One region of the Geomicrobium sp. JCM 19037 genome, then DNA from elsewhere that is predicted to be linked to it. Evidence: riboswitches for the same ligand, from Rfam matches in the RefSeq annotation. Region 1 holds a riboswitch; the other holds the start of a gene.
What was found. Region 1 has a riboswitch for FMN ahead of JCM19037_RS30315 (ECF transporter S component). Riboswitches for the same ligand answer to the same signal wherever they lie in the genome.
Positions count from the first base shown of each region.

Region 1 (4,214 bases):
CAGAGCGAACAGGGCTTGTTTTTCGACAAGACGTCGGCATCGAGGACTTTGATGCGATTGTAAAAGCCGCACCGCCGTTTGCCGCAGGTGAAATTGATGTTGACTTAGAAAAAGCGCTGTTAGGGCACGGGATTGTAACGTACACAAACCTTGTTAACTTAGGCCGTGTACCGGTCAGAAAGCCGTTTCTTTGGATAGGATTGCCACTGCATATTAAAGGCGGAGATGGTTCCCCGGTTCGTGCGGTGGCCGTCTTTAACGAATAACTATCGAGCCTCCTGTAACTTGATTCATGCCACGCTTTTTGGAGAGGCAATCAATGAGAGACAAACAAGCGCGATCTTTGGCTTTAGCTTCAATCATGAAATCCACATTTTCTCGAATGGTTTTCAAACCGTCGAGCAGCGGCTCGAGAAACGTTTCATCGACATAATCCGCGTGGCTCCGAAAAGCGGTTTTGCTTTTTGGCGAGGAAATATGAATCTTGGCGGGTTGAGAGGTGGATTCCCAAGTCGCAAAAACCCGAGGAAGTAGCTCTGTTAGTTCTTCTTCGTCGGTATGATTTGCCACGTAATGATGATAGTCAAACATCATCGGAATGCTGTGTTGCTCGGCGACAGCGAGTGTTTCCGTCGTCGTATACGTTTTATCGTCATTTTCAAGTGTGAGTTGTTTTAAGATGTGAGTGGGAACCTTCTTTATGTTGTTGTGAAACCGTTCGAGCGCTTTCTGTTTATCACCATAAGCGCCTCCAACGTGGATGTTAATTCGAATCTCTTTGTGTAAACCCATCGCTTTTGCGAGCTCGTAATGATAAACCAAATCTTCAACGGCTTTTTCAGTGACGTGATCACGATCACTCGTAAACAGGGTGAACTGATTTGGGTGAAAACTCGTTCGTAATTGATGGGTCTTAACAAGAGTGCCAATCTCTTTATATAAATGAGAAAAGGGCGTTATATAATCCCACTGTGTTTCAGGGTGTGTTGCAAGTGGGACGAGTGAAGAGGAGAACCGGTATAACGGAATTTCATGGGCAATTAAGTAATGTATAATCCGTTTCGTTCGTAATAAATTCATTTCGGTCACGTCATGCAATTTCTTTTTACCTTCTTTCTCGCCAAGCTGGCGATAACGAGAAAACGTAACTGTTTTTGCAGGTGATGCTTCATAAAGGTCAAGGGCATTGGCAACAAAACCAAAGCGGATGTGCATTATGGGCCTCCCAAAGTAGTGAATGGATGTCTCAAAAAGCATACCCATTGCGCGTAATCTTAAACATCGAGGACAAATGGTTGACGGTTTACGTATCATCGGATACACTAAGTTACATAATCTAATATAAATCTTCGGGGCAGGGTGAAATTCCCGACCGACGGTAAGTTACGCGCGTTGTAACAAGTCCGTGACCCACTTTATATTTTAAAGTGGTTGATCCGGTGTAATTCCGGAACCGACAGTATAGTCTGGATGGGAGAAGATTGCAGAGAAAGTCGTTCCTACTCGATGGGTAGCATGTTTATCATGCGGCCGATTTGTTTAGGTGAACGCTTTGTTATTGATCGCTCAAGCCCCTCGCAGTTTACTGTCGAGGGGCTTTTTTAATGAAAAACAACGAACATAACAAAGTGAACAACTCTGTTATCCCTTTTTTACCGGAGAAGGGAGGCAATTATTATGAACAACCAATCATCGAAAACGTTCCGAATGGTAAGCTATGCCATACTTGGTGCACTAGGTACCGCGTTTATGTTTCTAAGCTTTCCGTTGCCGTTTCTAACAGCTACACCGTTTTTAAGCATTGATTTTAGTGAAATTCCTGTGTTGTTAGCGGCCATTCTGTTCTCGCCTGTTGCAGCATTGCCGTCGCAGGTATTAAAATCGCTCTTTATACACTATTTATGGGGGCGGGCGACCCGATCGGTATGGTGACGAACTTTACCGCAAGCTTAGCATTTGTGTTGCCGATTGCGTATATCTATCGTCGGTACCGGACGACGCGCAGCCTCGTTGTTGGCGTAGGTGTGGGCACATTTTCACTTACCGTTATTCTTAGCGTACTCAATTATTTTGTTTTCTTACCCGCTTACGTATGGCTTGTGGAAATGCCATTTACCCCTGAAATTATGATGACAATGGTTCTCGCAGGGATATTGCCATTTAATCTAATGAAAGGCATTCTCGTCGGTGCGGTATTTGTTCCAGTATTTTTGAAACTATACCCACTTCTTCAAAAGCAAAAAATTGGTGCTGGTTTAAAGAAACAACCAGTAAATGAATAGAGATGAACCTTTCGCTTCATTGATTTATAATGAAGCGAAAGGTTTTTTTGTGATGTCATCCTCAGTTCATACACGAGGGGTATACTGCAGAGAAAGGGCGGTGAAAGTATGACAACCATTCTTGTCGCTGATGATGATGCGAACATACGAAGACTCATCCGTTTGTACTTAGAAAATGATCAATTCCGTGTAATCGAAGCATTAGATGGAGAAGAAGCGCTAGAAAAAATGAAGGAACAACCCGTTTCTTTAGCGATTATCGATGTGATGATGCCGAAAGTAAACGGATGGGAAGTGACGAGGTTCATTCGCCAATCTTATACATTGCCCATTCTCATCGTGACAGCAAAAGGCGAGTCAAGTGATAAAATCGAAGGATTTAACGCAGGGACCGATGATTATCTTGTTAAACCGTTTGATCCAGTAGAGCTCGTATTACGTGTCAAAGCATTACTAAACCGCTACGAGTTGTTCACTGCACAAGAAGTTCAAATTGGTCCGTACGTCATTCAAAAGGATAAACTTAAAGTGACGAGTGACAGGACGGAGGTCGCGTTAAAAAGAAAAGAATGCGAACTGCTGTTTCATCTTGCGAAATTCCCAGGCACGATTTTCACTCGAGATCAATTGATACAACTCATATGGGGACATGACTATGAAGGGGATGATCGAACGGTCGATGTGCATATTAAACGATTAAGGGAGAAAATTCGCCCGTTTGAAGGGCTATCGATTCGGACCATTCGAGGGTTGGGATATACGATGGAGGAGTATGGATAATGCTCATCTTATTTTTTCGAAGAAGCTTTCACGCGAGAATCGTCACGATGTTTATCGTCGTGCTGCTCATCAGTCTATGTGCCGCCTATATGTTTACATACGTCTTCTACCCAGAACATCATCGTTCTGAACAATCCCTTTCAACAGTTGAAGATGGCATCAATGCCTTGCTTCTTTCTGAAGAAGCAGCGTCGATCGCCGATTTAGAAGCGAATGCGAGGGAACATCAAGCAACATTGACTGTTTTGGATGAAGAGCAACAATTGCAATACAGAAGTGAAGCCGCACAACCCATATCAGACGCTTCCATCAACAATTTCTCATCTCTAAGTGAAGGTGAATCTTCTTTTGTTTTTAAAGGGACGGAAGAGTTGTTTGAGATTGCTATCGCGCGACCGATTAATGGAGAGTTGCATACGCTCGTCTATCAAGTTGATTTGTCAGCAGAATCACAAGCTGTTCGTGATATTATCATTGCTTCATTGCTCGTCGTATTTATTGTAGGTAGCATACTGTTTCTCATCGCTTCCACACCGATCGTCTCGCCGATTAACTTGCTATCAAAAGCAGCAAAAAAAATGGCAACTGGAGATTTTTCGGTTTACATTCAGAAAAAAAGGGAAGATGAAATTGGCGAGCTAGTGGACAATTTCAACTACATGTCCAAAGAGTTGCAAAAAGTGGAGAATATGCGACAAGAGTTCGTGAGTAATGTTTCTCACGAGTTTAAGGCGCCGATGACGACGATCAATGGATTCACTCAAGCGATTCGAGACGGGGTTGTGAAAGAAAATGAGCGGGAAGAGTACTTAGCGATTATTCAGTCGAGTACCCAACGTTTATCCCGGCTTAGTGATCACTTGCTGCAACTCGCTTCGTTAGAATCAGAACATCATCCACTGCAAATGACTTCATATGCTTTGGATGAGCAAATTCGTAGGGTGATTTTATCTACGCGCTTACTTTGGGAAGAGAAGCATATCGATATTCAAGTTGAGTTGCCTTCGATTACCATTGAGGCAGACCAAGATTTAATGGAACAAGTATGGATGAACTTGTTTACGAATGCGATTAAATTCTCGCACAGTCACGGCACTATATGGGTGAATGTCATTGTGCTTCCCCAACAGATCAAATTGGTTATCGAAGACG
Region 1 covers NZ_BAWZ01000040.1:5,266-9,479, reverse strand. The annotation lists gene JCM19037_RS18145 (cyclase family protein) at 1-266, shown strand, start outside; gene uvsE (UV DNA damage repair endonuclease UvsE) at 256-1,215, opposite strand; FMN riboswitch at 1,342-1,486, shown strand; partial or broken gene JCM19037_RS30315 (ECF transporter S component) at 1,678-2,282, shown strand; gene JCM19037_RS18130 (response regulator transcription factor) at 2,391-3,062, shown strand; gene JCM19037_RS18125 (cell wall metabolism sensor histidine kinase WalK) at 3,062-4,214, shown strand, end outside.

Region 2 (4,214 bases), on a different contig from region 1:
TGTAAAAAAGAAAGAACGTCAAGAACGGGCAAAAGAAGCGCTTGTGAAAGTAGGGTTAGAAGAGCGGGTATCTCATTTACCGAATCAGCTTTCCGGTGGTCAGAAACAACGTGTAGCGATTGCTCGGGCGTTAGTGAATCGCCCGAGTCTCATCCTTGCCGATGAGCCAACGGGTGCTCTTGATACGAAGTCTGGAGAGCAGATTATGGGGCTATTTGACACGTTGCATGAAGAAGGCGCCACACTTGTCGTCGTCACACACGAACAAGAAGTTGCGGACTATGCGAGACGGATTGTGACGTTTAGAGATGGAGAAATTATCGAAGATCGGAGGCGAGATCGTGTCGTTCTTTGATAGTTTTAAGATGGCGTTACGCTCGATTTGGAATCACCGGCTACGTTCCATGCTGACGATGCTCGGTATTATTATCGGTGTAGGCTCTGTTATCACGGTTGTAGCCATTGGTAAAGGCGGGGAAGCATTGTTAACCTCCCAATTTGCAGGTGGCGGCAACAATACGTTTGAAGTGTATTATATGCCTCCAGAAGAATCGTTAATGGATTATGATGCGTACACAGAAGTTTCGTATTCTGAAGAAGACTTACGGGCCATTGAGTCGATGCCTGCAGTCGAGCAAGTGATTGCTTATGCACTAACGTCATCCAGCGTATACCGTCACCGAGAATCTTCTGGAGCACAACTGCTTGCCATTAACGAGAGTTACTATGAACTGAATGAGTTCATGGCAGAAAGCGGTCGACTTTTGAACGACCGCGATGTCGAGATGGGCCGGAGAGTTACGACAATCAGCCTGGACTTGCAGAAGAGTTGTTTTCTTCTGAAGAAAATCCGATTGGTCAAACGGTAAATATCGAAAATATCCCATTTGAAATTGTCGGGATTCATGATCGTGCGAACCAAAGTTTTTTTGAGTTTCAAGTTGATGAAGCACTGCTACCACAATCGGTCTGGCCGATGCTCTATGGCACCGATCAAATGGACATGTTGAATGTGCAGGCTACGAGTGCAGATACGATTCAAAGTGCAGGAATCTCAGTTACGGATTATTTAAATGAAACAACAGACCGTACGGGTCACTTTGAAGTCATTAACATGGAAGAGATCCAAGAAGGTATTTCACAGATCACCAACGTCACGACGACCATTATTGGTGGAGTAGCTGCTGTTTCGCTACTCGTTGGTGGGATCGGTGTTATGAATATCATGCTCGTTTCGGTTACAGAACGAACGAGGGAGATTGGTTTACGCAAGTCGTTAGGGGCAACGAGGGGCAACATTCTCCTCCAATTCCTTATTGAGTCGGTCACCTTAACGACAATCGGCGGTGTGATCGGCATTGCGCTAGGTGCCGGAATTGCGAATACGGTATCCATTTTCGCTGATTGGCCGTTTCTCGTCTCTGTACCGGTCATGCTTATCGGTGTTGGTTTTTCAATGGTTGTGGGTGTGGTCTTCGGGTTACTTCCAGCCAATAAAGCAGCCAAACTCGATCCAATTGAAGCCCTTCGTTATGAATAAGATACCCACTGAGAATTTCTCCATGCACGTAAGTTCTCTGTAGTTTTTGGCTATACTAGCGGGCAAGGGGGAATGAACATGGCACAAGAAATTTTATGTGAAGTAAACAACTGTGTCCATTGGGGCGAAGGGAACCATTGCGAGGCCGACCGAATCTATGTTGTCTCAAATGCCGACAAGATTACGACCGAGCAAGAGGAAACCGATTGCCACACATTTTCACCTAAGATGCACTAGATGGGAACCGTTGCACAAATTTGTGCAACGGTTTTAATTGTGTATTGGGGTTAGACAACGAACGTTCTAGAACAACCATTTCTTTAAGTACGCTCTAGTCTCATCAAACAGTAACGATATGTTGAAAGGTGAGAAGCTTTGTGCTAAGATTCGTTACATAACTAAATACAAATCTAATACTTCGGGGCAGGGTGAAATTCCCTACCGGCGGTGATGAGGTCGTTTACCTTTTAGTCCGTGACCCGTGACAACAGTAGTTGGAGCGGTGGATCTGGTGAAATTCCAGAGCCGACAGTTAAAGTCTGGATGGGAGAAGTGAGGATAACAGCAGCAGTATGTCGTCATGTATGTACATACGTGTATTTGCTATCCGTAAAAACATATGCCAATGGCGTATGTCACTTTAACAATCTCTAAAAGCTACCCGTGGTTTTAATCTCGGGTAGCTTTTTTTCGTGTGTCGATGAGTATTGGAGAAGGGAGAGAAGATGACAACGGATCAAAGGTATATGAAAGTTGCGTTACAGCTGGCGCGTTTAGGAAGAGGTCAAACGTCTCCAAATCCTATGGTAGGGGCGATTGTAGTATCTGATGAAGGTGTTATTGGACAAGGAGCCCACTTGAAAGCAGGTGCTGAGCACGCTGAAGTTCATGCGCTCAACATGGCAGGAGAGAAGCTAAAGGAGCAACATTGTATGTAACGCTCGAACCTTGTTGCCATTTTGGACGCACAGGGCCTTGTACGGACTTCATCATAAAGTCAGGAGTTACCCGGGTCGTCGTAGCTTCTGTAGACCTAATCCACATGTACAAGGTAAGGGAATTGAAGTTTTGCAAAGGCATGGCTTATCTGTTCAAACGGGAGTTTATGACGAAGAAGCTCGAGCATTAAATCGTAGTTATTTTCATTACTGCAAAACAGGTGAGCCTTATGTGACGTTGAAGTTTGCAAGTTCACTTGATGGAAAAACAGCAACAGTATCAGGAGAAAGTAAGTGGATCACGAGCATAGAAGCCCGAGACGATAGCCATGAAGAAAGAGCCACTCATGATGCAATTCTAGTCGGAATTAACACTGTTCTTGCTGATGATCCTAAGCTCACTGCTCGGGGAGCGGGTGATAGACACAATCCTATTCGGGTCATTATGGATCGCAAACTTCAAACACCAGAGCAGGCTAAAATGCTTCAAGAACCCGGCGAAACTTGGATTTTCACTGAGGTTGATGGCAAGGGATGGGGAACTGATGTGGCAAAGATTATTTGGGACGAACGAGTGACCGTCCCATCGGTTTTGGCTGAGTTAGGGAAAAGAGGAATCCGGTCATTGCTCGTAGAGGGGGGTGCTGAGATTCATGGAGCCTTTCTGAAGGCGAGGCGATGCGAGCGGGTGATTTCATATGTCGCTCCGGTCATGATTGGTGGAAAAGAAGCGAAGGGAACGGTTGCAGGTACAGGCATAGCTGAACTAGATCATGCCGTAAAATATCAGATACAGAACATAAAGAATGTTGGGACTGATATAAAAATTACATCATTAAGGAAAGGAGAATCAAGCAATGTTCACAGGAATAGTTGAAGAAGTCGCTCGTCTTATATCTATCGAAAAGAAGGAAGGGGGTTGTTCACTAGAAATCGAGGCACGCACAGTGACTGAAGATGTACGCATCGGTGATAGTATTTCTGTTTCAGGTGTTTGCTTGACAGTTACTTCGTACAACAAGCAATCCTTTACCGTAGATGTGATGGAAAAAACAATGGAGGATACGACCATGGGTACGCTTGAAGTTGATGCGCCGGTTAATGTGGAGCGAGCCGTTCAAGCAGGGGGAAGGTTTGATGGTCATATCGTAACAGGTCATGTAGACGGTGTCGGTCAGGTTACGAGCAGAGAAGAGAAACAAAATTCAACCCAATTTTCGATCACTCTTCCAGAAAAGCTGACGCGTTACATGATTATGAAAGGCTCAGTCGCTGTGGATGGCACGAGTTTAACAATATTCGCGGTAGAAGAAAATGAAATAAAAATATCGATCATCCCCCATACACATAAGGCAACGAAGTTGCATTTTTACATGAAGGAGATGCCGTTAATATAGAATGCGATATGGTTGCCAAATATATTGAAAAGTTCACGGAGGTTAACGATGAAAAGCACGATTGATCAAGCGATTGTTCAGCTTCTAGCAGGTGGCATGGTAGTCGTATGTGATGACGAAGATCGGGAAAATGAAGGTGACCTTGTCGCACTTGCGGACCGTATATCCGCAGAAGTATTAATTTTATGACGTTACATGGACGTGGACTCATTTGTGCACCGATATCAAAAGAGATTGCTGAGCGGCTACAGCTCGATTTGATGGTTAGAAACACATCTGATCCTCACGAAACAGCGTTTACGGTAAGCGTCGATCACAAATCGGCAACAACAGGCATCT
Region 2 covers NZ_BAWZ01000030.1:6,018-10,231, forward strand. The annotation lists gene JCM19037_RS15675 (ABC transporter ATP-binding protein) at 1-355, shown strand, start outside; partial or broken gene JCM19037_RS27515 (ABC transporter permease) at 414-988, shown strand; gene JCM19037_RS30235 (ABC transporter permease) at 1,226-1,540, shown strand; gene JCM19037_RS24510 (DUF1540 domain-containing protein) at 1,619-1,777, shown strand; FMN riboswitch at 1,951-2,099, shown strand; partial or broken gene JCM19037_RS30240 (bifunctional diaminohydroxyphosphoribosylaminopyrimidine deaminase/5-amino-6-(5-phosphoribosylamino)uracil reductase RibD) at 2,287-2,669, shown strand; gene ribD (bifunctional diaminohydroxyphosphoribosylaminopyrimidine deaminase/5-amino-6-(5-phosphoribosylamino)uracil reductase RibD) at 2,609-3,355, shown strand; gene JCM19037_RS15700 (riboflavin synthase) at 3,336-3,875, shown strand; partial or broken gene ribA (GTP cyclohydrolase II) at 3,924-4,214, shown strand, end outside.
Region 2: it holds a riboswitch for FMN, as region 1 does, so the genes downstream of both, JCM19037_RS30240 (bifunctional diaminohydroxyphosphoribosylaminopyrimidine deaminase/5-amino-6-(5-phosphoribosylamino)uracil reductase RibD) here and JCM19037_RS30315 (ECF transporter S component) in region 1, are expected to answer to the same signal.